4 regions of the Paenibacillus andongensis genome follow, and region 1 is predicted to be linked to each of the others. Evidence: predicted binding sites of a transcription regulator. Region 1 holds the regulator's gene; each other region holds the start of a gene.
The links. The regulator Rex, encoded in region 1, represses fermentation and respiration genes when NADH is low (regulators of the CRP and FNR family bind a similar motif). The targets are predictions, from matches to a motif close to TTGTGAAATATTTCACAA.
Positions count from the first base shown of each region.

Region 2: a site for Rex is predicted at 5,071-5,088, ahead of NYR53_RS31745 (hemerythrin domain-containing protein). Genes of this name have one in related genera too.
Region 3: a site for Rex is predicted at 4,358-4,375, ahead of NYR53_RS12505 (cytochrome ubiquinol oxidase subunit I). Genes of this name have one in related genera too.
Region 4: a site for Rex is predicted at 4,972-4,989, ahead of adhE (bifunctional acetaldehyde-CoA/alcohol dehydrogenase). Genes of this name have one in related genera too.

Region 1 is NZ_CP104467.1:4,533,106-4,541,191, forward strand. Features, by position in the region: gene NYR53_RS20575 (AAA family ATPase) at 1-1,025, opposite strand, end outside; gene NYR53_RS20580 (hypothetical protein) at 1,018-1,548, opposite strand; gene NYR53_RS20585 (cell wall elongation regulator TseB-like domain-containing protein) at 1,663-2,157, opposite strand; gene NYR53_RS20590 (amidohydrolase) at 2,200-3,495, opposite strand; gene NYR53_RS20595 (DUF47 domain-containing protein) at 3,742-4,368, shown strand; gene NYR53_RS20600 (inorganic phosphate transporter) at 4,433-5,434, shown strand; gene NYR53_RS20605 (redox-sensing transcriptional repressor Rex) at 5,476-6,096, opposite strand; gene dinG (ATP-dependent DNA helicase DinG) at 6,099-8,086, opposite strand, start outside.
Region 2 is NZ_CP104467.1:7,110,931-7,119,016, forward strand. Features, by position in the region: gene msrA (peptide-methionine (S)-S-oxide reductase MsrA) at 1-1,106, shown strand, start outside; gene NYR53_RS31725 (PAS domain-containing sensor histidine kinase) at 1,141-2,247, opposite strand; gene NYR53_RS31730 (response regulator transcription factor) at 2,240-2,893, opposite strand; gene NYR53_RS31735 (GAF domain-containing protein) at 2,984-3,448, opposite strand; gene NYR53_RS31740 (Crp/Fnr family transcriptional regulator) at 3,743-4,438, shown strand; gene NYR53_RS31745 (hemerythrin domain-containing protein) at 4,465-5,007, opposite strand; gene NYR53_RS31750 (methyl-accepting chemotaxis protein) at 5,176-6,459, shown strand; gene NYR53_RS31755 (sensor domain-containing protein) at 6,539-8,086, opposite strand, start outside.
Region 3 is NZ_CP104467.1:2,863,052-2,871,137, forward strand. Features, by position in the region: gene NYR53_RS12490 (ZIP family metal transporter) at 1-607, shown strand, start outside; gene NYR53_RS12495 (transporter substrate-binding domain-containing protein) at 752-1,558, shown strand; gene NYR53_RS12500 (cytochrome d ubiquinol oxidase subunit II) at 1,798-2,826, opposite strand; gene NYR53_RS12505 (cytochrome ubiquinol oxidase subunit I) at 2,823-4,172, opposite strand; gene NYR53_RS12510 (Ger(x)C family spore germination protein) at 4,531-5,580, opposite strand; gene NYR53_RS12515 (GerAB/ArcD/ProY family transporter) at 5,567-6,649, opposite strand; gene NYR53_RS12520 (spore germination protein) at 6,646-7,962, opposite strand.
Region 4 is NZ_CP104467.1:2,680,560-2,688,645, forward strand. Features, by position in the region: gene ectB (diaminobutyrate--2-oxoglutarate transaminase) at 1-262, shown strand, start outside; gene NYR53_RS11810 (hypothetical protein) at 262-678, shown strand; gene NYR53_RS11815 (EAL domain-containing protein) at 731-3,457, opposite strand; gene NYR53_RS11820 (MFS transporter) at 3,673-4,857, shown strand; gene adhE (bifunctional acetaldehyde-CoA/alcohol dehydrogenase) at 5,129-7,735, shown strand; gene pflB (formate C-acetyltransferase) at 7,762-8,086, shown strand, end outside.

The sequences.
Region 1 (8,086 bases):
TGACCCAATTCGTGATAAGCAACGCGCTCTTTTTCCTCTTGCGCCGTTTCTTTGTCTGTTCTTTCCCCCATCATCACTTTATCAATTGCGGAAGCTAGATGGTGCTGTTCAATAGCCGGTTTATCTTCTCTCATGGCATAAATAGCGGCTTCATTCAGAACGCCTTCTAGCTGTGCACCGGAGAAACCAAAGGTTTGATCAGCAATCATGTCCAAAGAAACGCCTTGAGCCAGCGGTTTATTTTTAACATGTATATCAAGAATGGACAGACGTCCCTTTTTATCCGGTAAGTCCACTTCAATATGACGGTCAAACCGTCCTGGACGCAATAAAGCACTGTCGAGCATTTCTTTACGGTTCGTTGCTGCAATGATCAAAATACGGGGAGCATCATTCGTATGAATACCATCCATTTCAGTTAATAGCTGGTTCAGCGTTTGATCGTACTCACGATGTTGACCGCCATCCCGTTTTCCGCCGATAACATCAATTTCATCAATAAAAATAATCGCATTGTCTTTGCCTTCTTTAACAGCACGGGTTCTTGCTTCCTTAAAGAGGTCACGTACACGACTTGCACCGACACCAACGTACATTTCAACAAATTCACTACCTGAAGCGGCAATATAAACGGAATTCGTATAATGCGCGGCAGCTTTAGCCATTAACGTTTTCCCTGTTCCGGGAGGGCCCGTAAGCAGAATCCCTTTGAGCGGACGAATACCTAATTTCTTAATTTCTTCATGCTTGATCAGAAAATCAAGAGCTTCCATCAATTCTTTCTTAGCGCGATCTTGTCCGCCAATCTCATCAAACGTCAAGTAAGAGGGCGTGCGATTTTTGCTTTTACGATCACCACCACCTGCAGATATACCAGCACCACTGCGGCCTTTAATCATATAAAACAAGGATACACCCAATACCCCAACAAACAAGATAGGTATCACATTCACACCAAGAAAGGCTAAAAAGATTAGGAGAACCGGTATAAATCCAATCCCAATTTCTTTATAAATTTTACTCATTCGGCCACACTCCTATCTGGGAAGTTCTAGGTAGCATGATGAATTTAGTGGCATCACCATCTGTCAAACGAATATATACATAAGTTTGGTCCATTTCACTCTCTACTTTCATAGTTGGAACACCTTCAGCATATTTCTGCAGTGTTGTTGGAATATCTGCATAATGCTTTGTCTCCATGGCTTGGGCAACCTCAAATAATGCTTTAGACCACCACTGATCCAGCTTCTCGGACGGATTGCTATTCACTTTTATATTCACAGAACGCTTTCCGATAATGGATGCACCATCTTTATGAATACGATCGACTACATTTCGTAAATTGGCGTCTTGGTTTAGACTAACTTCTATGTCAACTTGGTTATTATCCAGTTTCATCGTTGAGCTCGTTACACCGGGAACCTTGCTAATGATATCAGATAAGGGATTTTCCATAGCTAAGCTTGTATAAGCGAACCAACCACCGAATAAAACTCCAGCAGAGATAATAACACTCATGACGACAGGTAAGAGACGCAGCTTCATCAGTCAACGTCCCCCTTTCTATGCATATTTTATTGCTTCAATTGCTATACGAAGAGTATATCACGCGATACATGCATTAGCTCTATGAAATCAGTGGAAACAACAAAACTCAGCCTAATGCAGGCTGAGTCTGTACGTATCCATATAGAGTCCATCTTTGAATTTGTAATAGTCATAGAAATAACGTGTACTGTTGTTTTCTTTCTTTTTATAGAAGACTTCCCAGACATAATCGTTACCAAGCTTACCTGGCAGCACGCGTTCTATTTCTATCTCTGGAGCTTTTTTTAGGACGGATTCCCGTACTTGCGTTTCGGTGAACGCTTCAGCCGTCATCTCCGTATGAATCCCTTTGTCTGAAACCCAAACGATGACGCCTTGACCCAGCTTGTCTTCGCCATAAACGATTTGAACGGGCTCATCACCATAGAAGAAATCCACTTTGGTTGCTTTCGTCATAATGCTTTTCTCATAGGCTATTTCTACCGCTTTGCGCTTATCGTCCCAGTGCTCATTCTGAACATTTAGATAAAAACGGCTCAGCACTACACCAAGTGTCAATATAATAAATACACCGAATGTTATGATCCTTGTTCGCTTCGCATTCATGAACGCCGCTCACCTCCCCAGACGAACTTACAAGGAAATCACTTAGCCAATGAGCTTATCGAAGCATTGTTCAAACTCACGCTTAATTTTTTCTTCATCAAGTGTTAAACATTCACCTTTGCGAACAATCCAATTTCCGTCTACACACACATCTACTACATCTTTTGCACAAGCAGAGTAAACAATATGGGAAACAAAGTCCGTTTTCGGAAGGAAATGTGGTTGATCGATATCCAGTGCGATGAAATCTGCCTTCATCCCAGCCTGTAGTAAACCTACATTATCTAACCATATGGATTCTGCACCCATTTTTGTTCCCAAAAGCAGTGCTTCTGCAGCAGGTACAGCAAGAGGATCGCCGGAAACACCTTTATGAATCAGCGCGGCAAGTCTCATTTCTTCGAACATGTCCAAGTTATTATTGGAAGCTGCTCCGTCTGTTCCAAGCGAAACCTTCACGCCTGCACGAAGAAGCTCAGGAACTCGGGCAACACCGCTAGCAAGCTTCAAATTGCTTCCTGGGTTGTGGGAAATACGTACATCATATTGCTTAAGGATACTGATTTCTTCATCAGTGAGATGAACACCATGCGCGATGAGAGTTGGTCTGCTGAACACACCATGCTTTTCTAGATGTGCGACGGGTCTCAAACCGTATTGTTCCACATTTCCTTGAACTTCACGATGGGTCTCCGACATGTGAGTATGGATGGGCAGGTTCAAATCATGGGCCACTTGAACAATCCGCTCGATATAGTCCGGTGGACATGTATAAGGCGCATGTGGAGACATCATCGTCGTGATTCTTCCATTCGCACCGCCATGCCAGTTCTTAGCAAACTCGGTAGCCTCTTTTAATTTAGCGTCTTGTACTTCTGGTGGACAAAGACCAATAATGCCTCGGGTCAGAACACCGCGCATACCTGACTCTTCAACAGCCTTAGCAACTTCGTTCATATGGTCATACATATCTACGAAAGTCGTCGTACCACCTTTAACCATTTCCAGAATAGTTAAAAGCGTCCCCCACTTCACATCTTGAGAGGTGAATTTGGCTTCCATCGGCCACATTTTCTCTTCTAACCAAATTTGGAGAGCGAGATCGTCTCCGTATCCGCGTAAAAGCGACATCGCTGCATGTCCATGCGTATTCACAAGACCAGGCATATAAAGCTTGTTCGTGCCGTCAATCACTTCGTCATAATTTTCTCGAGGTTCAGGTATTTCCTCACCGATGTATGTAATCAGGCTGCCCTCTACGACCATACAGCCCTTGATAGACGATTTTGCTTCATTATTTGAGATAAAAATACCGTTCATAATTAATGTTTTTTTCATACTAAAAATCCCTCTCTATGCTCATTCTATTAACAAACACTGCTTTATAAACTTTACATCTTCGGGCTTGTAAAATCAAGGAAGCTTCACCATGTTAAGAAATTGTAAAATTTCACGGAATTTTCGTTGCTTTCCATACAATTGTTATGATATTTTTAACTTCGTGAGTTTTTACTGTCATTTGGTCTGTTTATCTTAAATATTCGATCAAAAACTAGTACATATAGCAAAATATAGGAGGATTATATGACAACGTTATTCACGAAAAAGAACGAAGTCGATTTCTTGCAACTTCTCATCCGTGCTGCAGAAAACGCATTGCAAACAGCTCAACTATTTCGCACAGCCATGATGGGGGATAAACCGCCTATTGAATATGTTAAAGCGATTCATGATTTAGAGCATGCAGGCGATTCCATAACTCACGAAATTTTTAAAGGTTTGAACAAAGTCTTTATTACACCGATTGATCGTGAAGATATTATGATTCTAGCCTCCAAAGTGGATGATGTTACGGATGGTATTGAAGCAACCATTGCTCGTTTCGATTATCTAGCTGTATCCCATACAGATTCTTATATGAAAGAGTTTTCGGCTGTCATTGTAGACTCTTGCCAACATATGCTGGATGCGTTCAAGCTTCTGGCGAAGAAAAAATACATGCAAATTCCTGAGCATACGGTTGCTATTAATTCCCTCGAAAATGACGGAGACCGTTTGATGCGCGAAGGGATTCGCCAAATTTTCATCACACGTAAAGACCCGTATGAAGATTTTAAATTAAAAGAAATCTATGAGCGTTTAGAAGAAACAACAGATGCTTGTGAAGATGTAGCCAATATCCTTGATAGTGTTGTACTTCGTTATTCATAAAGCACCTTCGTGTTCTATGTGTACGAAGAAAGTTTTCCCAATGGAAAACTCTTAGGAGGAAATCATGTTAACTTATTTAATCGTTATCGTTGTGCTTGCCTTACTTTTTGATTTCATTAATGGATTTCACGATACAGCTAATGCGATTGCAACATCCATTTCCACACGTGCTTTAAGTCCGCGTGTAGCCATCGCCATGGCCGCCACACTCAACTTTGTCGGAGCTATGGTTTCCTCAAAGGTTGCCAAAACCGTTGGAGGAAGCATTGCGAACCCAGCCAAAATTGAAAACGGCGTTGAAATCGTCATCGCGGCCTTACTAGCGGCCATCATCTGGAACTTATTAACTTGGTATCTGGCGATTCCTTCATCATCTTCTCATACGCTGCTTGGTTCTCTTGCTGGAGCTGTTATCGCTGGCGCTGGGGTCCATGCAGTGAATTGGAGTGGTTTTACTCAAATTATTATCATTTTGGTTTTATCGCCTATTATTGCTTTCGCCCTAGGTTACCTAATCATGATCTTGATCAAGTACATCATTATATGGTCTGGGAATACATCAAGATCAAAGCTTAATCGCGTATTCCGTACCTTGCAAATTTTATCCGCGGGATTACTTTCATACTCCCACGGTGGAAACGATGCACAGAAAGCAATGGGTATTATCGTATTTGGTTTAGTCGCAGCCGGTGTTCAAACCGACCTGGAAGTACCTATTTGGGTGAAAATTGCTGCCGCTTTGGCCATGGGACTTGGAACATCCATCGGTGGATGGCGAATTATTAAAACCGTTTCCGGTAAGATTGTTAAAATCGAGCCGATCAATGGCTTTGCCTCGGATTTAACGTCATCACTCGTTATTCAATTCTCTACGCATTTGGGTAAACCATTATCAACGACGCATGTTATTTCCTCTGCGATTATCGGAACAGGCAGTGTCATGCGCTTCCATGAAGTTCAATGGGGCACTGTTGGACGCATGTTGATTACTTGGGTTATTACGATTCCAATCAGCATCGCTCTCGCATTCTCGATTTACTTCGTTTTGTTCAGACTCATTTTCTAAAAATAAAGGCACGACCCATGCGAATTGGGTCGTGCCTTTTTCTAATCCAAATAATAAGCTAAACTTTGCAACTCGGTTGTAAAATCCGCATGATGCACACGCACTTCCGGAGGAACTTTAATAATGACCGGAGCAAAATTCAATATGGCTTCAATCCCGCAGTCTACGAATTGATTAGCTACATTTTGAGCTTCATTCGCAGGGACCGTAATGATGCCGATGCGGACGCCTAATTCAGATAAAACTTTCTTCATCTCATGCATCGGTTGAACGACTAGATTGTTGATCGATTCTCCTGCTTTGCTTGGCATTGCATCGAACACAGCGACAATTTTCATATCATTCCGTAAATAAGTATTATAATTGCATAAAGCGCGGCCTAGATTACCCGCTCCAACAAGAGCAACTTGAATATGGCGATCTAATTTCAGAATCTGTCTAATCTTCTCAATCAAGTAAGCAATGTCGTAGCCGATTCCCTTTTTGCCGAATTCCCCGAAATAAGCCAAATCCTTGCGAATCTGTGCCGGATTCAGATCAAGCTTTTGACCCAAATCCTGCGAAGATACCGTCGAGATATTTTTCATTGCAAGTTCATTCAGAAAGCGTAAATAAATGGGCAGTCTCCTGACGACTGCTTCCGATATTTTTTGTGTTTTCAACGCTACGCCTCCCCCATCCACTCTTCAATCCTAGGTAACATTTGCTCGGTCGTCATATGCTCAATCTTCGGACCAGGCAATGAATAAAGGAAGTGCTTGCCATAATACGTATCAATGACACGAGTATCATAGATGATTACGATGCCTTTATCGGATGCACGTCTGACCAGTCGGCCAAAGCCCTGCTTAAATCGAATGACAGCCTGAGGCACAGAAAATTTCATAAATGGATTCTCGTTGCGCTTCTTAATATTTTCACACTTGGCCTCAACAAGAGGATGATTAGGCGGTTGAAACGGTAATCGTATAATAGCAAGACAGCTTAACGCATCTCCTGGAATGTCGACACCTTCCCAGAACGAGCTGGTGCCCAGTAGGACGCACATTTTGTTATCTTGGAACATCCGGGTCAGTTTACTCCGATTGCCGCTGTCTACCCCTTGCCCGAGCACCGTAATCCCATGCGGCTTCAAGAGATCCTTCATGCCAGCATAAATTTGCTTCAGCATGCGATTCGAAGTGCACAGAATCAACATACGACCTTTGGTAATTCGCGCAACTTCACTAAGCGACTCAATAAGTGCGTTGATAAAAACAGGATCACCGGCACCTTTGATCGTCGGAAAGTCCCGAGGAATGACGACGAGAGCTTGCTCTCTGTAATTGAATGGAGATGGCAATTGAACGGTTTTCAACTTGCCCGATTCTTCATCCTCAGGGATGACTAACCCTAATTGATCCGCAGAATATTGAAATGATTTATTAACAGACAAAGTCGCGGATGTCAGGATAATACTGTCTTTGGTCTCAAAGAAATGCTGCTGTAGCAGTCCACTTACATCCGTAGGTACCGATACAAGCTGCAGTGATTTGGATTTGGCATACGTGCCCGCTTCCATCCAATACACATAACCCTCATCGGCCATTTTCATAAAAAAGTGCAGGGCATCTCGGTGATTGTACAGTTCCTTTACCGTACCATTCAAGTCAGTGACTAAACCTTGGACCCCGAAAACTTCCTGCATGTCCTTCACTTCATTTAATAATTTATCAAGCGTTCGGAGTAAATCATTCGCATTCAAATAAATATTGTCTTCCATAATCAGAAGCTCTCGCCACTCAGGTGGAAGCGTTTCGGGCTTCATCCGGAGTACATATTGTGAGTTTTCCGATTGCGCAGGATCGCTTCTAGAAGATAACAACTCATAGAGCGCTTCGCTGAGCCGGTCCCAATCCTCTTTGATTTTCACGATTTTTGGGAAAAGCCCGTCAATGGTTTGACTCCAAGCGGCGGTGCGTTCAGGCTGCTCATCCGATTTCTGCAATCGAAACCGCAGCATCGGCAATTGGCCACTGCGATTATCTTTATATAGCCATAGTAGCGAATGATAAAATGCGGAAGAATGCAGCTCAATGCCAAGATGCTTACTGGCCACTTCTTCAAAGTGATGTGCCTCATCGATGACAAGGTGCTTGTAAGAAGGTAGAAGGCGGTTCTCAGCCTTCATATCCGTGAAGAGGAGGGAATGGTTCGTGATGATCACATCGGCCGTATTGGCATCATTCCGAGCGCGGTGATAGAAGCATTTTTTGTACCAAGGACACATGCGATTCAAACAAGAATCTGTGTCACTTGCAACCGAATACCAGAACTGCGCACCCTTGTTTCCAAAATGCAGCTCTTCTTCATCTCCATGCTCCGTCTCACTAAGCCATACAACCATTTGCGCTGCCGTAATCGGATCTTCCTTGCCATTCTCGTAATCACGTGTAGTTAGCTTTGTTTCGAATTTGCGCAAGCATAAGTAATGACTTCTGCCTTTAAGCACAGCAGCTTTGAATGGGATAGGGAAAATCTCCTTCAAGAGTGGAATGTCCCTCTCTCGGAGCTGTTCTTGCAAGTTAATCGTGTGTGTAGAGACGATCACTTTCTTCTCATACTTGATGCCATAATAAATGGATGGTATCAAATACCCAAGCGACTTCCCTG
Region 2 (8,086 bases), 2.6 Mb from region 1:
TGCTGCCTATTGCCCTATTCGTCCTGATTGGCTATACCATTTACGCTTCATTTAACAAAAATGAAATAACGAAGGCTCAAGAGGTGTTAACGACGATTAGTGAAAAAACGAGCACCCATTACGATACCGCTATTTTTGCTGGAGGATGTTTCTGGAGTATGGAGTTACCCTTCGAAAAGCTTGATGGTGTCTTGCAAGTTGTAACCGGATATACAGGCGGACAAAAGGAAAATCCGACCTATGGCGAAGTGTCTACTGGAACTACAGGCCATCTAGAATCGGTGGAAGTTCGCTTTAATCCGGATCAGATAACGTATGACCAGCTGCTCCAAGTTTACTGGCGAAACATTGATCCTACCGATGCAGATGGTCAATTCGTTGATCGTGGTAAAGAATATCTTTCCGCCGTATTTTACAATAGCAATGAACAGAAAGAGTTAGCCGAAGCATCCAAAGAGGCGTTAAGTTCGTCAGGACAGTTCGATAAACCGATTGTAACGAAGATTGTCCGCGCATCAACGTTTTACAAAGCGGAGGAGGAACATCAGGACTATTACAAAAAAAATCCAATCAGCTACAAGGTCAATGAACTCGGCTCTGGTCGGGGTGCATTTTTGAATAAAACTTGGGGGAAAGATCGGATCGTGATTCCCGAAAAAATGAATGCATATAAAGATTTTAACAAAGATGCAAAGTTGAAAACGTTGACTAAGCTCCAATACGACGTAACTCAGCATGATAAAGACGAGCAGCCGTTTCACAACGAATATTGGGATAACAAAAAAGAAGGTATTTACGTAGATATTGTTTCGGGTGAGCCCTTATTTAGCTCTAAAGACAAATTTGATGCGGGTACGGGCTGGGCTAGCTTTACGAAACCGTTGGAGCCAGACCAACTTATATTTAAAGAAAAACGCGACTTATTCTCAGTGGTTACCCAGGTCAGAAGCCGTTGTGCCGATTCCTTTCTAGGCGATGTGTTCAATGACGGCCCCGAGCCAACAGGACTGCGTTTCTGCATTAACTCTGCCGCTTTACAGTTCATTCCGAAAGATGACCTTGAGGCAAGCGGATATGGCTTGTTTGTTAAGCAATTTAATTCCTAAGAGCTCAGCAAAACTCTACGTAGGGATGTATGATTCACCTTTTTGGTACAATCAAGGTGATCGTCGTCCCTTTTTCCATTTCAGAATGAATAGCGATTTCACCGCCAATGCTCTTCGCTCTTTCCTCCATGCTGAACAGCCCCACTCCTTTGGAGCCGCCACTGCGAATAAAACCTTTTCCCCGATCTTCGATGCGCACTTCAACAAACGAATCTTTATCATGAACGTACACGTTAGCTTCGGATACATCGGCATATTTGGCTACGTTGGTAAGAGCCTCCTGGATAACTCGGTAGATGGTCGTTTCCTCCAACGCTCCCAATCGCTTACGCAAATTGCTATCCAGTATGACACGTATACCGTAATGCCCCGTGTAATTTTCTATATAGGTTCGAATTGCCGGCACTACACCCAAATCATCCAGAACAGACGGACGGATTTCCCACGCCAAATTACGAACTTCTTCAATAATTCCGGAAACCACCTGTCGAAGCCCGGATATTTCAGACTTTTCACTTTCCCCGATCACTCTATCCATCTGAATCAACAGAGAGAACAGACTCTGTCCAATGCCGTCATGCAGCTCACGAGAAAATTTTCTTCGTTCTTCCTCCTGAATTTGCATAACCTGCGACATCATAAGCTGCAGTTCTTCTTCGACACGCTTTAATTGCGTGACTTCGTTACGAATCGCAAGATACTGGTAGGGTTGCCCCTTCTCATCCACGAATGGCACAATCGTCGTATCCACCCAGTAGAATCCGCCATTTTTTGCTTTATTTTTGATCTCCCCGCGCCATACCTTGCCAGAGGAGATCGTCTGCCACAAGAGGGTCATAAATTCCTTCCGATGATAGCCCGAGTTAATAATCCGGTGGTCTTGACCGAGAAGCTCAGCACGTGAATATTGGGATATTTCGCAAAATTTATCGTTCACGTATTGAATTTTCCCTTTATGATCCGTGACAGCAACAATGGAAGATTCATCTAGGGCGAACTTTACATTGGACAGCTGCTTGAGAGACTGTTTCAGATCAGCTTGAAACAAAGAGTCCGTAATATAATCATCCATACGTGCTATAAGCTCGGTAACATTTTCACCAATCACTTCCGGATACTCCCTGTTAACATCCTTACTCAAAATTCAACAATCCTTTCTTCACCGCAAACTTGACCAACTCTGGTCTCGTTTTGAGCCCTAGCTTCTCCATCACGTTGCTTTTATGCGATTCTACCGTTTTTACGCTAATTATCAATTGTTCGGCTATCTCTTTATTGGAAAATCCTTTGGCAATCAGAGACAGAACTTCTTTCTCGCGTTCCGAAAGCGATTCATAAGGACCGATATTTTCTCCATGCTTCAAGCGTTCTATATATTCACTCATCAGCCTTTTGGTTGCTGTAGGATACAAATAGGCGTTTCCTGATGCAACGGAGCGGATAGCTGTCAACAGCTCCTCATGCGGAGCGCTTTTCAATATATACCCTGAGGCGCCGGCGTGAATCGCCCTAAACAGGTATTCGTCATCATCATGCATGGTCAGAACCAGCACCGCCAAATCCGGCATCAGACGCTTCAATTCTGTGGTTGCTGTAAGTCCATCCATGCCATGGGGCATGTTCAAATCCATTAATACGACATCCGGCTTCAGCAATTGGGCTGCTTGAATACCTTCTTGTCCATCGGCAGCCTCTCCGATAACTTCCATGCTGTGCTTACCATTCAGCAGGCTCATTAATCCCGACCTGACTACGGCATGATCATCAACTACCAGAATTTTCGGCATACCCATCCTCCAATAAATCGGCTAGAACTACCCTATCATTACTCCTATTGTATTACTAATAACAAATAAAATGAATTCCAGTAATGGAACTCATTTTGCCATTTCCCCTGTATTCTCCTTCAGATACCAAGCCAATGTAGGAAGACCTTTCTGAACGACAATAAGCTCGGCCTCAGCATATCTGGGCTGTGTTCTTTTGCCAATGAACAGCAAACCTTTTATCAAGAGATTATCGGAATCCATTAAAATTGGAAATACCGCTGCTGTCTGCAGCTGCTCAGCAAGTAGGACAGGACAACTTCGTCGCACTTGATCCGAGTCAGGATGCGAGTCATCGAGCTTCACCCATCTGCCTAGGCGCAGGACGGAACCTGCTAATCCTTGACCTGATTTAATCACCATTTGCTGATAGCGTTCATTCCTGCTGCCTGAAGCATATTTCCAACGAATGCGCTCGACTTTGTCATGCAATGGCGCCAGTGCGATAAAATCACTTGACGATAGGCTTCGCAATCGCTCCAGCTCTTCTATGATGTTTGCATCCCCATGAGTCATACTGGCCACCTCCATTTCCTTACGCACCAGAGCCGATTTATTTTAATTAACATTGTAGACGTTTCCGCTCATCTTGTATGTCAGGGAAAACCCTGATTTCGCAATCAGGACATTGCGCGAATTCACCTGCAAATTACCTCAGGAGTCATCAGGAAAGTAAGGGATTAACTTGTGATTTATCTCACACCAAATAGGGAGTTTCCCCCCCAAAAGATCAGCAGAACTCCCGATAAACAAAACCATCTGAACCCGTTAAGATAGAGATAACAAAGAAACGTTGAGGAGTTGGTACAGATGGCTGTTAAAGGTATTCTTGCCTTTTTTTCCGAGGAAAATTTCCATAAATTACAAAGTATTATGTATGTGAAACATGCGGAGAAAGGTGATTATCTGTTCTGGGAAGGTGATGTCGCGGATAAATTGTACTACGTAATGAAAGGCGGAGTACGCATCACTAAGCTGTCGGAAACGGGTAAAAGCTTCATTATATCTCTGCATCAGGCGGGTGATTTATTCGGTCAGATCGATCCCTTTCAGAACTCTGTACAAAGCTTTAGCGCAGAAGTCACAACCGATTGCGAGATTGGGGTCATTCAACGAAAAGACCTCGAAGTATTACTTTGGCAGCATGGGGATTTGGCCATTGAGTTTATGAAATGGATGGGGCTTATGCACCGCATGACTGAAACGAAGTTCCGTGATTTGATGATGTACGGAAAACCAGGCGCACTCTGTTCGTTACTTATCAGGCTCAGTAATTCATATGGCGTTCCAAACGGTGAACATACGCTGATCAATTACAAGATCAATCATACAGAAATGGCCGATATGATAGGAGCTACACGGGAAAGTGTCAATCGGATGTTGAGTGATATGAAGAAGGAAGATGCGCTTGAGATTGAAAATGGCCATATCGTGATTAAGGATTTAACCTATCTCCGCGATGTATGCCACTGCGAAAACTGCCCGAAAGAGATTTGCCGCATGTAGCATCCCGATTGAAATGGTCCAATTAACTATGAAAAGAAGGATTCAAGGTCCGTTAGCACTTTCTCCGTTAAAGGAATTACGAGCTGTTCTTCCATTGTGAAGTGATCGTTTAAGATTAAGCAGGCCTGTATGAGGTGCGCCGCAGCCTCAATCAGCTGTTTTTTGATGACAATTGGCGTTAAATCGATGATGGTTTCATTGAAGGTCTGGATAAATGAAATCGCCAGCTGGTGATCCTTTTCCAGTACCCAAAAGGAGGGAGTGATCGATGGAGCCGATTGTCGATGAAAATAATCAAGCAGAAAGGGAAACAATTCCTGGTCCTCCCATTCCGCGTGGCGCTCCAGTGCCTCCACAAAATCAGCGGTTTGCTGCCTTAGCTGCTGCAAGACCTGAACGCCCTCCGCAGGATCATCCAGCAGGCTCACTTCCTTAGCGCTATGTTCGAGAGCCTTTAGCTGCTGTCTTAATTGGTTATGCTCTTCCTTCAGACGATCCGTGGCAAAATCAAGTTCATCTGGGTTGGATGAGGCTATTCCCAACATACAGGTTATTGAAAGTGGTGCCATATTCATCCCTCCAATATACGTCTTTTGCTTCTATTTCTAGTATAAAGGCTTTGCCGATTATCGCTGTGAGAAACATCACATCTACGCTTTCAAGATTCTGCTATATTTTTGGAAAGTGCTTATTGGAAGAAATCATCACAGAAACAGGCAGAATGGGGACTGACGAAGATGAAGAAATTTAAATGGAGCATAGTCAAGAAAATGGTACTTGGCATCACGGTAGTATCCACCGTAACCTATGGGACAAGTGCTTTTTTTATTTTCACCCTGCAAGATTTATTGAAAGATTACATCCCGGATTGGCTGTTCATTTGGATCACCCTTTCTCTCGGTATTTTCTGGACAGGATTTCTGGGATGGATTGCGGCAAAATGGTTCATTAAACCCTTACTGCAGCTTACAGACGCAGCGAATGAGGCCTCCGCAGGAAATTTGCAAATTGCTATTACTCCAAGCAAATCGGATGATGAATTAAGAGCACTCGGCCTTTCTTTCTCGATGATGATCGGGAATTTAAGAGATATCATTGATGGAATTTCAACTAACTTCATAGGAACCGATATGCATGTGGATGAATTGAGATCAGCGATTGGACATGCAGCAGCTCATGTGGAACTGATCACTACGACGATTGAAGATATCTCCCATGGGGCTGAACAGCAATCGAAATCTTCCGAAGCCATGTTCATGTCCGTGGAACAAATCATGAGAACCACCGATGATATCAATAAAGAAGCCCATGAAGCCCGGCATTTAACGACGCAAATGATTATTACCATTAAGGATAGTGCAAGAGTGATTCAGTCGTTAGTTACTGGGATGCAAAATCTTGCGATTTCCAATCAAGAATCCATCCATACTGTTCAACGGTTGGAAAGCAATGCGAAGCAAATCAGCGAGATTTCGAGCGTTGTGGGTGAATTCGCCAATCAAACCCATTTATTGGCATTAAATGCTTCCATTGAGGCTGCGAGAGCCGGGGAACATGGCAAAGGCTTTGCCGTAGTTGCCGGTGAAGTGAAGAAACTCGCCGAGCAAAGTTCGCATGCGGTTCATGACATTAATCAGCTTATCGATCAAATTCAGTCTGAGGTCAAGCATGTGGTCTTCAAAATTACACAGCAATTCGAAATGGTCAATAAAGAAGCCGCCAATGGGGAGACAACAGCATCAGCGCTTCAAAGTATTGTTGGTGAAGCTAATCAGGTCGATCAACTCGTGGATCATATGGCATCCATGGTCGCAAGCCAAGCGGATCAAGTACAGCTCACCTTGAACGAAGCTCGAGATGTCACCGACATTGCCGCCAAAATTTCTTTAGGCGCGAAGGGCGTGTTCGCTTCAACACAGGAACAGACGGCCGTGATGGAGGAAATCGCTGCATCTTCCGATGTATTGCGAGATCAATCCGCAAGTTTAAAGAAACAAATTGAGATCTTTAAAGTGAGATGAGATTGGTCTCTGTCTTTGGAAATAGCTTTCCTACATGCACTGCTGAGGCATGTAGGAAGGCTTTTTATCGTATGCTGGATCAACCTTCGTCAGCCATGAAGAAGGATTCGATCCTTTCAGGAGGCAGCGGTCGACTTAACCAAAATCCTTGTATAGAATCACAATGGAGGTCCTTGAGAAAAGCCAACTGATCTTCCGTTTCTACGCCCTCGGCAATCACTCGGAGCCCCAAGCCATGAGCCATATCAATCATAGCCTTGGCAATCGATGCATTCCCTCGATCCATTTCAATACCCTGAACGAAGCATTTATCAATTTTCAATGTATCAATGGGATACTTTTTCAAATAACTTAAAGCGGAATGCCCCTTGCCAAAATCATCAATGGCTAACTCCAGCCCAATCTCTTTAAACTCATGCAGAACCGTCAATACCGACTCAATTTGGTGTATGCTGATGTTTTCCGTAATTTCGAAGCAAAGATAACTCGGATCCAGCTCCGTTTCCTTCAATATCTGCTTGACCGTTTCAATCAAATTCTTATTATTGAACTGTCGGGGCGACAGATTGATGGCACATTTCAAGGGAGGATAGCCTGCGGATTGCCAGGCCTTGTTCTGCTCACAAACCTTGCGCAGCACCCATTCTCCGATTTCGACAATTTGTCCATTTTCTTCTACGATCTGAATAAATTCATTCGGCGATACCATGCCCATCTCGGGATGCTCCCAGCGAAGCAAGGCTTCTATGCCGTTGATCCGGCCCGTACGAATGTCCATTTGCGGTTGGTACACAATTCTTAATTGGTCTTTCTCCAACGCTTTTCGCAACCCGTTTTCCAGTTTCATTTTCCGGTAGAAGGTTGCGTTCATATTGGAAGTGTACAGCTGATAATTGTTGGACTGTTCCTTGGCACGATACATGGCCGAATCGGCTTGTTTGATCAAGGTTTCACTATCTTCTCCATGCAAGGGATACACGCTGATTCCAATGCTTGCCGTTATGAACAGCTCCTGTTCGGCTAGGAAGAAAGGAAGGGCCAGCTCTTCCAATATTTTTTGCGCTACAAGCAGTGCATCTTTGGTTTCATGAATGCGGGGTAGAATGACCGTAAATTCATCGCCGCCAAATCGTGATACCGTATCGCCGGTTCGAACGCAGCTTTCCAGCCGTTTGCTAGCTTTCAGCAGCAGTTGATCTCCAACTACATGTCCCAAAGTATCGTTAATTAGTTTGAAATGGTCGAGATCAATAAACATCAGGGCAGCCGAGTGGCCTTGACGATTGGCCTGCCTAATCGCATGACTCAGTCGGTCATGAAATAAGAATCGATTCGGGAGCCCGGTCAATACATCGTAATGGGCCAAATATTTTAAATTCTCTTCCGACAGCTTACGCTCTGTAATATCTGTGAAAACCCCGACATAATTGGAGATTTTGCCATTCTCATTTCTAACGGCATTAATCGTCAGCCATTCGGGATAGATTTCCCCATTCTTTCGCTTATTCCATACCTCGCCCTGCCAGCTGCCCGTTTCATGAATTGATGCCCACATTTGAATATAAAATTCGGCATCCTGCACGCCGGAATGTAACATGCGCGGCGTTTGAGCTAAAACCTCATCCTC
Region 3 (8,086 bases), 1.7 Mb from region 1:
CTTTGAAGAAGGGTTTGAAATGGCTTCAGAAGCTCCAGGTGTATTTCAAGGTACTGGATTGGTGTGGTTTGGTGCACTGCTCAGTTGTCTCTTCCTAATTGCGGTAGATCAGTCGAATGAACGCAAGCTAAATAGCAGCTCTTTGGAAGGAAGAAGGGTATCGGGCAAAATCGCCACCGGTATTGGTCTTCATAATTTTGGTGAAGGGCTTGCCATTGGATCCGCTTTTGCGGTCGGAGAAGCAGCATTAGGAACTTTCTTAATCATCGGGTTTACGCTTCACAACATCACGGAAGGTGTCGGAATCGCGGCCCCACTGCTTAAAGATCGTCCGAACTGGAAGACTTTTGTCATCTTAGCGTTGATCGCGGGTGGACCCGCCATTATTGGCACATGGGTAGGCGGATTTATTTTTAACGATACTTTAGCCGCGCTTTTCTTCGGTATAGGCGCTGGCGCCATTCTACAGGTTATTTATGTCATATCCAAAATGATTCTTAAAGAATCCGATAAAAGAAATCTTTCCCCTGTTTCATGGCTTAATTTTGGAGGGCTAACTGCTGGAATTCTTATTATGTATGTGACGGCTCTCATGGTTAAATTTTAGTGAATAGAAGACCAATCCACATTTTGCGGGTTGGTCTTTTTAACGCCCCTGAATAACAACAATATATGCTGTCATTTCTGCATAACCGGTTAACAATTTACAAATAATACCGTTGTTTACCTGATAAGGAGGGTATAAAAAGCAATGAATATACAAGTTCGAAGCAAGCTGGGGATCACGCTGTTGATCGGTCTTTTGGTAACACTAGCTTTCACGGGATGTTCGAAAGATGAAACGATCAAAGTCGGTATTGAGAAAAACAACCGTCCCTTTACGTATACAGAGGGGGAAGAGAAGAAAGGCTTCGAAGTGGAATTATGGCAAGCCATTGCGAAAAAGGCGAAAATAAACTATGAATGGGTAGATATGGAATACGGTGAGTTGAACAAAAGTGTAAAATCGGGTGATGTGGATCTGGCAATCGCCGGAATGACCATCACGAATGCCCGCAAGAACAAATTAGATTATTCAGATCCGTATTTTGAATCGGGAGAAGCGATACTTACCGCATCAGATAACGAGACGATCAACAGCCAAGATGACTTGGCCCAGAAAGTGGTGGCAACAAGGAACGGATCCACTGCTTATCAATTTGCAAGTGAAATTCAAGGGATCAAAATAAGAAGCTATGCGGATATCTCCGACGCCTACGATGATTTGAAAAATAAAAACGTTGATGCCGTGATTTTTGAAGAGCACAGCATTCAAGATTATGTGCAAAACTCAGCAGATGGAAAATTTAAAAAAGTAGGGGAAGTATTCAACAAAGATAGCTACGCAATCGTTGCTAAAAAGCGGAACATGTACATGGGAAAGATCAATAAGGCCATTCTAGCAGTCTCCAAAGATGGAACCTATGAAGCTCTATATACAAAGTGGTTCGGAAGTAAACCAGAAAAAACGCCAAAAGAGCTTAGACACGAGATGGAAAAGGATATTGAACACGAATAATCATAAGTGCTTCGTAAAGGTTGAAGCGCTATGGTGGTTAAACAAACACCGAAGGAAGAAAAGGAGTTGCTCACTATCGTTCGATAATGGGCAACCCCTTGCTCATGCTTTAGTTCCGTTATTTTTTATCCGTATATTCTATGACTTCACTAGCTCTTGATACCCATAGAATCATAAAAACAAGTGATAATATAACAAATACCGGTGGAGCATATTGGATTAGCATGTTTTCCATAAGTTTAGTCACCCTTCTTTATCAATTTACCTTGCACATAATCAGCATCAAATAGAAATAGACGCATAAGCAGAAACAGAGAGGGGATTAGAATAACAAGCCCTGCAAGAAAGGCAATGACTAGCGCAGTTCCCATTGCTTGGTTAGTAAAATTTTCGTGAATGGAAATGTACGGAAATAAAAGATACGGTAAATGGGCCTTACCATAACCAAAGAAAGCAAAAGCAAATTGTAAAAGTACCAAAATGAACGCTAGACCTAGCTTGATTTGTTTCCAAAGGAAGTAGACGGCTACTAAAAAGCAGAGAAAGGATGCTCCGAACATCCAGCCAAGGTTAAGCATGTTGCGGAAATGTTCAGGGTTTTGCTGGTTTATAGTGAAAAAAACAAGCAGACTTGCTAGAATAGTAGGCCCGCTCCAGACAAGAGCATAGCCTCGTAAAATGCCAAAAGCGGGATAGTCTTTTGCTCTATAGGCATAGAAGGAAAGGAACATGGACGAAATATAGAGAACGCTGACTAGGGATAGTAAAATGACCGACCAAGTATAAGGGCTCCCAAGCAGCTTACTCCAATCTAGCAAAATCGTTCCGTTCTGTTCCACGATGATTCCACCCTCAGAAATGGTTAGCACCGTAGAAAGGGTTGAAGGGATGAGTAGGCCCGTTGCTCCATAGAGCAGCATGTACCACTTGTTATCTTTGGAACCATAATTGCTGAAAGCGTAGTATGCGCCTCGAATGGCTAGCAATATGATAGCCATACTACCTGGTACAAGTAGCGCGGTCCCATAATAACGTGCAGTTTCAGGGAAGAAACCGATCATACCGATGTAGAAGAAAACTAAGAATACATTGGTAACTTCCCAGACGGGAGACAAATATCGATCAATAATCTTATGAATGATATGTTTTTTCATCGTGATAACCGAATAGTAACTGAAGAAACCTGCACCAAAGTCAATGGATGCTACAATTAAATAGCCGTATAAAAAAATCCACAAAACCGTAATTCCAACAAGTTCTAGACTCATTCTGGGGTCCTCCCCCCGAAAATACCAAGTGCAATCAGTTCATCTGCAACATCGTTTTTTCTAAAAAGTTTGGATAATACTTTTACAGCAGTCAGTGCTAAAACGAGATAAAGTAAACAGAACAGCAGTAACATCGTATCCACGTCTTGTGAAGTTGTAGCGGCATCTGCTACCTTCATATAACCACGCAGAATCCAAGGTTGGCGACCAACCTCCGCGTAAAACCATCCACATTGGATGCCTAACATAGAAAGAGGACCACACACTACGATAATCGCTAGAAGCCATCTCGGATAAGGTTTACGGGATTTTTTGCGTGCATACCACATATGGCAAATGGCAACGACTATCACAAACATCCCTATAGCAACCATGGCATCAAAGAAATAATGTACATATAAAGGAGGTCGGAGATCCTTCGGAATCTCATTCAGCCCTTTGACCTCGGTTCCGGGAGTTCCACCTGCCAAGATACTAAGTGCATATGGAATTTTCAACGCATATTTAACCTCATTATTTTCAGTCAAAATGCCACCCAGTACGAGCGGTGCATTCGATGTCGTTTCAAAATGCCACTCGGCTGCGGCAAGTTTTTCGGGCTGAGTATGAGCTAGAAATTTGGCAGATAGATCACCGATCATTGCCGTAGTAATGGCGAACACGAGACCGGCAGTCACGGTCAGTTTTAAAGCTTTCTTAGCATATAAAGTGTCCCCTTTTTTCCTGAGAAGGGAGTAAGCCGCTGCAGCTGCCAAGATAAACGCGCTGGTCATGTAGGAAGAGGAAAGTACATGTGCCACCTTGGTCGGCATGGAAGGATTAAACATAGCTAGAATCGGCTGTACATTCGTAATCAAGCCATCTTTTAGCGTGAAGCCTTGCGGCGTATTCATGAAAGCATTCACAGTCGTAATAAAAAATGCGGAAGCAGACGAACCAATGACAACAGGCACGAGTAATAACAAATGATGTTTAGGTTTTAAACGTTCCCATGTATATAAATAAATCCCTAAGAAGATAGCCTCGATGAAAAAGGCGAAAGTTTCCAGAAACAACGGAAGCGCAATGGCTTGCCCGGCAATCTCCATGAATTTCGGCCACAACAGGCTGAGCTGAAGCCCGATAGCCGTACCCGTAACCACCCCAATAGCAACGGTGATAACGAATCCGCGAGCCCATCTTCGTGCCAGCAAGGCATAGTAGGGATCTTTGCGTTTGATGCTGGCTAACTCAGCTAACATAATCATGACTGGAACACCAACGCCGATGGTAGCGAAAATAATATGAAATGCCAGTGTGGTCTCAGTGAGCATGCGACTATAAAATACGGAATCGTAGGTAGGCATATGGACTCATCTCCCTTGGTAACTTTCATGTTCAAAAAAACTTGCGAATAAAAGAGAGCAACATGACAAAAGCAACAACGAACATCAGGTACATCAATCGTTTTTCATGTTTTCGAGCTTGATTCAAGGGGTATCACCTTCTGTTTTCAATTTGATTTGTTATATATTTCTATCTTACTTCATGTATGTGATTTTTTTCACATAAGATGTGAATAGGGTTTGAACAATGTATTACAACTTTATTAACTCACTTACTGATCAGGGAAAATAAAGATTGAAGAACTTCCAAACCGCCTGCTACGATCGAGTGGGATTATTAAAAGCGCCTCTGATAAAGATAAGGAGGCGCTTCTTGAAATTACAAATGGCTTACATGGACCTGAAAATTCACTTTTAGCTTTGGATAATATTCTTCTCTCCAGTTTTTTAATTCCTGATATGGAATCTGATTACGGAAATGTTGGCCAAACCCAAAAATATCTGATTTGTTTTCTTGGGCTTGTTCGAATATCTTGTTAAACCGCTTTTCGATCTGCTTTTCGAGTTCTTCTTGGATCTGTTTATCCGTCACGCCCTCTTTTCTTTCCATAACATGTATCTTTAATTTCAAATCGCATGACACTAACGGTTCATCCTTTTTCATTGACGACTTGATGTGCAATGAGCTGTTTTTTACGATCATGTCGGCAGAACCCAGGCTCTCAATCTCGCCTGTTACATTGCGGTGATGAAACAAATTAACTAGCAGATTTTCCTTTGAGTTGATCCGTCCCACCATTTTCTCTTTTTTGAAAAAAGCGGAGCCTTCGAAGCGTAATACTGTTTCTTTGCCGGAAATGACGATCGGAACGTTTATATCCTTCGTATAGGAATATAAACTTCCATAAAATTCCATAATGCGGGTACTCGAAACCTCTGGTGCCCACTCCCCTTTATTAAAAAATTCATGGATAGAGGTAATTTGAGCACCTGTTACTTTGTCAATATTCGACAGCATTTTCTCAATACCCTCATCTGTAATGGCAACCAACGCTTTGGACGGCAGTTGCTCCATCTCCATTAAAAGTCGAAAAAGTTTACCCATTTCCTCTTCGTTCTCTGCCAAGTTGTTTTCGATAAGAATGAATTGTACTTGTGTGTAATCGAGGGCATCATCAGAGTTTGTCTGCATTTGTTGCAGAATATTGAAAATTGAATTGCCTTTCCCCGTTACTATTCTTGATGTTGTTTTACCTTTTTGCGTTACGGGAATATACAGTGTCACTCTGTATTCATCATCGTTTCCCTTGGCAATGCCGATGAGTAAAGGAGGGGTACGTAAATTGATTTCTTTAACATCCCAACAACCACATAGAAGGGTTAAAGCCGTAAGTACAATGAAAAGTTTGAATCGATTATTTCTTTTCATAACTCGCCATCCTTAGATTACCTAAGACTCCATAGATAAAAATGGTAAATGTAATGATGACGATAAACAAAGCGTGAGCATTTGTACTCAACACCAAAAGTTTTTCAACCATGTCCCGGTTTGGGACATATACTCCCATAAGAAATGCGATTAGAGCCAAAGCAATGATCCAATAATAAGATTTGGTTCTTTGCCAATTGAACGTTTTCTGCATAATTTGTCCGGTCATCCATAGTATTACGGCATTCAAGAAGATCGTGAATCCGATTAATGAGATGCCGAAGAACACCGTTTGCCGACTGAATATAAACCATCTCAAGTCAACGATATTCACCGCCTCTTCTACCGGATAACGAAACGTGACAAGCGTTTCTTGTCCAAATACGAAAATCGGAAGATAAATTATGAGGAGAATGAGCAACGTCACATAGGTACATACCATAAACAGTTGACCGTATTTCATATTGTTTTCGGAAGGCACGAAGCCTATAAATAATAACGCTGAAAAACCCGATAGATAGTAAAACTTTGTGTTCAATAAAAATTTTGGAGATGTAGGCAAAACGGGTGAAGCATTATGTACATCAAAATTGATGATTACAGTAAATGCTATGAACAATACCAATGAATTAACGATAATGAATACAATGACAGAAGCACGCATCATCGTTTCCAACCCTTTTACTGCTGCAAAAGCAGCTAGGAAAACGAAAACAGCCAGAACCGCCCAAGAAGGAGTCCGATTCAAAAAAATTGCTATAGTTGCATCGCTGTGGGCGCGAAGGCCGAATCCAACCATTGCTGTGAGAACAAATGCCAAAGGGACAAGCACGATGCATGCAGCCCACTTTCCCATTTGCCTAAATATATCGATCACATCCTTTTTCGGAAAATAATCCAACCCTTTTTTGTAGATCAGCGTAAATACCATTTGCAGCAATCCTGTACAAAGAATCACTACCCAATGACCACCTACCGTGATCGAATTTATGATTTTGGGATACTGCAAAAAAACGAAGCCCCCACTCATGACACAAACCAACATTCCAAGTTGTACCCTATGGTTCACTTGGCATCCCCCTTTTCCGTTATCCGAAATGCCATATACGGAATATCGCATGTCTTAAAACTTGCCAGAATTATGCATACAAATAATAATCCGGTACATATACCCAGTATGCCGAAAACGGATGCCGAAATTAAAATAAAGTATTTTAGCGTACGAATGTACAACGAGTTTTGAACTCCAACGATTGCTGAACCTGAAATCAACATTGCGGTGATGACAATGACCAATAAATTACTGACCAATTTCGCTTCCACGACCCCTTGGCCTAGTATGACTCCTCCAACCATCGTAACGGTCGGTCCTACGGTTTTGGGGAGTCTGATAATCGCTTCAGTCACTAAATCAACTAATACGACCATAGCAAGGGTTTCAAATAAGGGTGCTAGCGGAATGCCTTCTCTGCTTTCTGCGACAAACAAGGCGAGGTCTATTTTCAATATTTCAGGATTGACTGACGTTATGGCAATATATAAAGCGGGAAGGATGAGATTGCACAATATCCCCAATCCCCTGAGGGTTCGAATCAAATATGTGAAACTGACATGGAAATTGCGATCGTTTGCAGTGGACAACATATCCCAGAACAGATGCGGAAGAACAAAAGCGTAGGGAGTATTGTCCAAAAAGAGAACGACTCTGTTCCGTTTTAACGAATAGACGGCTTGTAGCGGAAGTTCAGTTATGGAGAAATGACTGACAGGTACAAATTTGTGGGCACCAAAAAGAATATTCAGGTCATTTATCGTTTCAATATCTGAGTGAGCTTGTTTCAACTTCTGGTCTATTTTTTCAATAAGTTCATCCGGAGCTTTTCCTTTAAGATAAAGCATGGAAATCCTTCGCTTTGGCAGCTCTCCGACTTGATATGAGCTATGGATCAGACGCTCAGTGCCCAGTCTCATTCGGATCAGTCCTATGTTAATATCAATATCCTCTCCAAAGGCGTCCAAAGGACCTTGAACAGGGCTTTCATTTTTGGGCTCTTCAATGCTTCTCCTCAGATTTTGGGGGACGGGTTCCACAATGGCGTTACGTTGATCATCTCCTGTTAAGATGACCAATTTGCCTTCTAGAACGGCCCTTATGATTTGTTTAGCATCAACATCATGCTGATCACTGAGGTTCGTAAATAGTTCATCAACGGAACCAGATAATTCCGCCATTTGCCGAACGTATAAATTGGACTTGGAAAAATTGATGAGCGAATTAAATCCTATAAGAAAAATCGCCGTATGATCAAATTGCTCTTCGTGAATGAAAAAATCATCATGCTCGGCGAATGTGGATTTCATTTCCTGAACGAAATTGCCCATGAAACCATGCCCCTTCAAGTAACGTGTAGCCCTATTGTTTCCAGCAAATGGAATGATTATGCAGGTTCAAGCCGTCTACCAACTCACAACCGCTATCATTGTAAAAAGGACGGTGAGCCACACC
Region 4 (8,086 bases), 1.9 Mb from region 1:
TATCCAGATTCGGGGAATGGGTCTGCTATGGGGCGTTGATGTATCCGCAAGCAAGTATGAGAACATTTCCAAAGAAATTGCCAGCCGCTGTTATGAGTTGGGACTCATTTTGGAAAGGGTGGGCCGTCAAGACGCTGTCATCAAGCTGATGCCCCCGTTAACCATATCGATGGAGGAGCTTGAGCAGGGCTGCTCCATGTTGAGACAGGCGGTTCAAGAATGCTTTGAGAAATCCGGATTAAGGCAGCACGCTTTAATCTGATGGCCAAGTGGCGGGAAAGCAATGATATGGAGATTGATATGAGAAATAAGAAAAAAGGAATCATCATAGGTTATTTGGGCCTAGGTATTCTTGCTTTTAACCTTGCAGCCATGCTAATCATTAAATTAAAGATTGTTCTACCAAATGAGTACCTCATGAATGCATTAGCTGTATTGTTGATCACTTTATTCTTATGGCCGGTTGTTTCGATCTCTGCTTTACTTTCTGCATCCAATCATCTTAACAAATTGAACGTACGATTATTGGATAATGAAGGAAATGTTAGACAAGATCATTTGAGCATTAGAAATAACCATAAGAAAAGCATTTCTATTAATACAACTTTTTTAGTAACAGTTTGTCTGTTTGTTATCTGGTTTGTCATCTTCATTTGGCATGCAATTTTGAGCCTTTAGGAAATACCCCTGGAATTATTTTCCGGGGGTATTTCTATTTCACTGAAAGAAACTACTCCGAATTAATAAGCTTAGCAATGTGATCCGCAGACATGGGAAGTCCCAGAAAATATCCCTGTGCTTCATGACAACCATAGTTTCTTAAAAGAGTGAGCTGCTCCTCAGACTCGACGCCTTCAGCGATTACTTTTAGATTTAAATTTATCCCCAAAGCGATGATTGTTTTCACGATGTTTTGATCACTAATATCATTGGAAAGATCTTTAATAAATGTTCGATCAATTTTAATGCGGTCGATAGGGAAGTTCTTCAAATACGCCAATGAACTAAACCCCGTACCAAAATCATCAATGGAAATGCTTACTCCAATGCCTTTCAGTTTGGAAAGCAGCATCGTTGCTCGGTCCAGATTCATCGTGATGCTTTCCGTAACTTCAATTTCCAAGAAATGAGGGTCCATCCCTGTTTCATTCAAAATCTTGGTCATCAATTCAATTAAGTCCGGTTCATACATCTGCCTCGAGGATAAATTGACTGACATTTTAAATGTACTTCCAAAATGGTCCATCCATAAACGCCACTGTTTGCAGGCCTCATGCAAGACCCATTTCCCAATTGGAACAATGAGTCCAACTTCTTCGGCAAATGGAATAAATTGCATGGGAGAGACGATTCCCTTCTCGGGATGATTCCACCGAATTAAAGCTTCTACACCAATGAATTCTTTCGTTGCTATATCGTATTGCGGTTGATAAACAAGTACAAATTCATTGTTGTCTAATGCTTTTCTTAGATTTCTGTAGAGGTCTACATGTTCAGAGGCAGGATACTCATTCTCTTTTACATAAAACTGGTATAAATTTTCCCCTTGGCTTTTCGCCTGATACATCGCGATGTCTGCCTGTTTGATCAATGCTTCAAACGTGCTCCCATCAGAAGGGAACATGCTGATTCCGATACTAGTTGAGATATATAAATCTTGATCTTGAATACGAAAGGGAATGGTCAAAGCAACCAGGATTGATTTAGCAATATCCTCCGTTTCTTGTTTGGTTGTGCCCGGTAACAATATCGTAAATTCGTCCCCGCCTTGACGTGAGACAACGCCTCTATTCGTAATCAGATTTTTCAATCGATCCGAAACATTCTGCAGTAGAACATCTCCCCAGGAGTGCCCCATGGAATCGTTGATCATTTTGAAATGGTCTAAATCCAGATAAAGCACGGAAACGATTTGATCGTTTTGCTCAGCATCAACAATGGCTTCTTCGAGCATATGTTGAAACGATTTTCGATTCGGAAGTCCGGTTAAAGAATCATGAAAAGCCATGTGACGAATGGTTGCTTCCGCTTTATCCCGTTCAATCACCAAACTTACCAGATAGGCCGCTCGTTCAATCAAATTAAGCTCATAGGTTTGGGGAGAATTGGGAGTTTTGTAGTACATGGCGAATGTTCCAAGCACCTGATTATTTTTATCCGTTATCGGCACGGACCAACAAGCTCTAAGACCGTGAAGGAATGCAATCTCCCGATAGTCATCCCATAGTGGATCATTTCCGATATCAGAAACAATGATTTTGGTATTGAAGAAAGCGGCTGTTCCGCATGAACCTACAGTTGGCCCTATTTCCACGCCATCAATCGCACGAATGTAGGATTCTGGAAGGTTTGGTGCTGCACAATGTTTCAAGCATTCTTTTTCCAATAAAAGAATCGAGCAAATAGCGCCGCTTTGTTGTTCGACTAATTCAATAATTCGATGCAAAATATCACGAAGTGGTTTGCCTTTTGCGATCATTTCCAAAATATCATTTTGACCTATTAAGTTATCTTGTAGGAATTTCCGATCCGTAATGTCACGTCCAATAACAATGAGCCATTGTCGGTTTCCCTTATGATCAAAAATGGGCACTTTGGTATATTCAACCATCATACTTGCACCGCGGGAACGTTTAATTTCTTCTTCGAAAATAATAGGTTTGCCTGCCTCCCAGGCTTCTTGATCCGTTTTTTCACATGTAATGAACATTTCTTTGTGAAATTCATTGGTTTTTTGGAAATCGCTGTTCGTTTTACCTTTGTATGTATCTTGTTTTAACTCAAATAGTCGGAGAACCGCGTTGTTCGCTTCGATCCATCTGCCTTTACCATCTTTAAAAACAACAATGTCTGGCATCGTATGAATTAAAGTTAGTAAATTCTGCTCGCTAATTTTTAGTTTTTTCTCTTCCAACAATCGTATTAGCTCAGCGGATGCCCTAAACGAGAAAATTTTCAGTATCGTTTCTGCGAGAAACCTGTCATGAATCGGTTGATCGTGCATCACAACAAGTATGCCAATGACAGTACCATCGACATGTAAGAGAGGAATACCCAGATAGCTTTGAATATCAAATTTGGTCAAATCCGAGTCCAAGGGAAATAAGTTCTGCACACACTCTTGATAACAACAAAGACGCTTTTCATTTACTACATTTTCACAAGGTGTATATTCCAACGTGTATTCAAATTGCTCTATCATTTCTCCTTTCTGATACATGGCGATCGTTTTTACGGACTGGTGATCGACTTCAGCAATGAAAGCATAGGAGCATTTTAAAACGCGAGCTAGATATTGAACCAAGTGTATAAAAAAACTATCTGCAGCCTCACTTTCAATACCTTGCACGATATCGAGAATGGCTTTTTTGAGGTAATCATTTTCATTTTGCAAGGCAATGATAGCTTCCGTACTTGGATTAGGATCTATTTTTGAGGTATTAAATTGCTTTTTCATATGTTTCTCCTGAAGTAGTTAATAGTACCTATGAATTTCGACAAAAACTGATAAACTCCTTCCTCTGAGAAGCTAAGTCGAACCACTCGGACATCCCCGACCAACATCTCGAATTTCCTAAAAAATAGTTCTTGAACCGCATACTACACTGTCGTACAGTTAATACTGCCGACTTCTCGTTCGTGAAAAGGAAGAGATTGCTTCTTAAATGATGTATGATTCTAAAAGGAAAGAAGGGGCTGACAACGAAGATGAACGCTTTTTTGTTGTTTTACGTAGTCATCTACATGGGAAACGCTGTTTACGGCACATTTATGCCGGTTTACCTGCATAGCGCTAAATTTTCTCAGGAGCAAATCGGGATGCTTCTTAGCCTTGGACCTTTGGTTGCGATGTTTGGCCAACCGGTTTGGGGGGCGCTCAGTGACCGGGCCAAGACGAAGAATAGCGTACTTCGCTTTCTATTGATGGGTAGCGGTGTTTCCATTTTGTTCTTCCCGCTCTCACATCATTTCATTTACCTGCTTTTGTTAATCTGTGTGTTCACATTTTTTCAGACGTCTATATTTGCAATCAGTGATGCGATTACATTGGAAGAATTGGACAGGCGTCCCACTTGGAGTTTTGGTTGGATTCGCCTGGGAGGTACAGTGGGCTTCGCTGTCATGTCTCTTGCTTTCGGTATAGCAGCCAAGTCACACATTGGCTCAATGTTCCCTGTCTACGCCGGAACTATGGCCGCCGCATTGCTGTTTCTCTGGCGTTTTCCGCCAGCTGCCGGCCGCCAGACTAATGTCACCGGCAAACGTTTCCGGGAGCTTTTCCGTAACGGTAAGCTGATGTTTTATTTGGGTATCAACTTTGTTGTTCAAATCACCTTGGGTTACTATTACGCATTCTTCCCAATCTACTTCAAGGAGATGGGAGGAGACAGCATGCTGCTAGGCTGGTCGATGGTGATTTCTTCACTCAGCGAGCTGCCGTTTCTTCTGTTTTCCGGCTGGATTTTCAAACGCGTCCCTATCTCAGCCCTTCTGATTGTGGCCGCGCTCGCATCTTCGATCCGGTGGTTCTTGTTTACCTTAATCGGGAATCCGCTTTGGATCTTACCGGTGCAGCTGCTGCACGGACTTATTTTCATCGTGCTTTCTGTTACGCTTGCCACGTTTATCAACCGTGAAGTGCCTTCAGAATGGAAGGCCAGCGGTCAAACACTTAACGGCTTGCTCAGCCTTGGAGCCGCCCGTATTATCGGCAGCTTCTTAGGTGGAATTATGAGCTCAGCTTACGGGATGAGGCAAGTTTTTTTATATAGTTCATGGGTATCCTTGACGTGTGTTATCGTGTTTGGATTTGTTATATGGATTCGCAGAAAACAGAAAGTTCTTGGTTCACCTTAAAGAAATACGGGAAAAAAGTTGAGCATTGTCGGCGATGAGCTTTTTGGTCGGTATGTCAGCCTGAGCGGCAAGTTTTATGCACATAGAACTGCCGTCTTACACCTGTAAATTAGAATGTGAAAATATTCACAAATCGTTCAAGGAATTAAGCGCTCTAATCCTTCATCTTGTGATTTTTGTCATAGTTGGGGTTCCTGATTAAGTTTAATCTAAAGGTAGAACTTCAAGACAACAGCTTCACATGGATTGAAAATAAAGGAGTGAATGAACCATGACAACAAAAGAAGCGAAGAGGATTGAACAGATTTCTGCTCAAGACGAAGTCAATGAGCTGGTAGCCAGAGCGAAGATAGCTCAGCAGCAATTTCTGAAGCTGGATCAAATGCAGGTTGACCAAATGATTCAGCAAATGGCATTAGCAGGCATTGATAGGCACATGGTTCTAGCCAAGCTTGCTGTTGAGGAAACCGGTCGGGGTGTTTACGAAGATAAAATTACCAAGAATTTATTTGCTACTGAATATATCTACCACAGCATTAAAAATAACAAGACAGTTGGAGTGATTGAGGAAAACTCGTATGAGAACTACCGAATGGTTGCTGAGCCCGTGGGCATTATTGCTGGCGTGACGCCCGTTACCAATCCGACTTCGACGACGATGTTCAAGTCATTAATCGCGGCAAAGACCCGCAACCCAATCATATTCGCTTTCCATCCATCTGCACAACAATCTAGCAGCGCAGCTGCAGCGACATTGCTGGACGCAGCTGTTAAAGCAGGCGCACCGGAGCATTGCATTCAATGGGTAAAGCATCCATCTGTGGAAGCTACCCAACTGCTGATGAATCATCCGGATGTAGCGCTTGTTCTGGCAACGGGAGGGTCTTCAATGGTGAAGGCAGCTTATAGTACTGGAAAGCCAGCTTTGGGTGTTGGACCCGGCAATGTGCCTTGTTTCATTGAGAAAACAGCGAATTTGCAGCAAGCTGTCAATGATTTGATTTTATCCAAGACGTTTGACAATGGGATGATATGCGCCTCTGAACAAGCGGTTATTATTGAAGAATCGGTATATGCGGAAACAAGAAAGTTAATGATTGAACAGGGCTGTTATTTCTTAAATAAAGAAGAAACAGAAGCAGTTTCCAAGTTGGTGATTAACGCTGAGAAGTGTGCGGTTAACGCGGTAATAGTCGGACAACCTGCTGCGAAAATTGCTGAGATGGCTGGTATTAAGGTGCCTGCGGCTACGAAAATACTAGTTGCGGAGTTAGCAGGCGTTGGTGAGGCATTTCCATTATCGGCTGAAAAACTTAGCCCTGTGCTCGCTTGTTACAAAGTGAAGAATGCTGAGCAAGGCATTGATCGGGCTGTGGAAGTGGTGAAGTTTGGCGGTATGGGACATTCCTCCGTCATTCATTCTCAGAATGCGGAGGTCATCCAAGCGTTCGCAGGTAAGCTTCAAACAGGACGCATTATTGTCAATTCACCTTCCACCCACGGTGCTATTGGAGACATTTATAATACTAACTTGCCTTCCTTAACACTAGGCTGCGGTTCTTACGGTCATAACTCCACAACCTCTAACGTGAGCGCCGTGAATCTGATCAATGTGAAGCGAGTTGCTTATCGAACAGTCAATATGCAGTGGTTTAAAATACCGCCAAAAGTTTATTTTGAAAAAGGTGCTACACAGTATTTAGAAAAAATGCCTGACATTACACGCGTCATGATTGTCACGGATCCCATGATGGTGAAGCTAGGTTACGTAGAACGTGTAGAATATTACCTCCGCAAACGACAGCTGCCAGTCTACATCGAAGTGTTCTCGGATGTGGAGCCCGATCCATCTGTTGAAACGGTGGAACGCGGCCGGGCACAGATGGCAAGCTTCCAGCCGGATTGCATTATTGCGTTAGGTGGCGGGTCACCGATGGATGCGGCTAAAGCGATGTGGTTGTTCTATGAATACCCAGATACGAGCTTTGATGCCTTAAAGCAAAAATTCATGGATATTCGTAAACGGGTTTACAAATATCCGCGTCTAGGGCGCAAAGCGAAATTCGTCGCGATACCTACGACTTCTGGGACTGGCTCCGAAGTGACGTCTTTCGCTGTAATTACAGACAAAGAGAAGGGCAATACCAAATATCCGCTTGCTGATTATGAGCTTACACCGGACGTTGCCATCATTGATCCTGACTATGTGTATAGCTTGCCGAAGACGGCGGTAGCCGACACGGGAATGGACGTCCTAACCCATGCTATTGAAGCCTACGTATCCGTTATGGCGAATGATTATTCCGATGGTTTAGCCATGAAAGCTATCCAAATGGTGTTCCAAAACTTAGAGAAATCGTTTGCCACAGCAGATCCAATTGCACGTGAGAAAATGCATAATGCTTCAACGATCGCCGGAATGGCCTTCGCGAACGCTTTCCTGGGTATTAACCACAGTTTGGCGCATAAATGGGGCGGCGAATACCACACCGCGCATGGTCGCACCAACGCGATTTTGATGCCGCATGTAATTCGCTATAATGCTCAAAAACCGACGAAATTCACTTCGTTCCCGAAATACGATCACTTCATAGCGGATCAACGCTATGCGGAAATCGCGCGTATGCTTGGGCTTCCAGCGAAGACAACGGAAGAAGGAGTAAACAGTCTCATCGAGGCCATCCGTAAGCTGAATAAAATCCTCGGTATTCCTGAGAAATTTCAGGATTTGGGATTCAATGCGGAACAATTCGAGACGCGTGTAGATTACTTGGCGGATCGGGCGTTTGAAGATCAATGTACAACAGCGAATCCTCGGATGCCTCTAGTGACAGAGCTCGCTGACGTTTATCGGAATGCTTTTTACGGAAAGTTTTAATCGTGCAAACCTAAGGAGGTACCACCATGGCAATACGAGAAGAGGACTTAAAGGCAGGCCGTTGTTGGAGTGGGTTTGTGAAAGGCAAATGGCAAACGACCATTGATGTGAAAGATTTTATCGATCAAAATATAACGGTTTACGAAGGAGATCATTCCTTCTTGGCAGGTCCTACAGAAGCTACAGATCAGCTGTGGCAGGCAGTTAGCACGCTGACCCGCCAAGAACGGGAGAATGGAGGCGTCTTGGATATCGATGTCCAGACAGTGTCCACGATTACTTCTCACGCACCAGGCTATATCGCACAGAGCAAAGAGAAAATTGTCGGTTTGCAAACCGATGCTCCGCTCA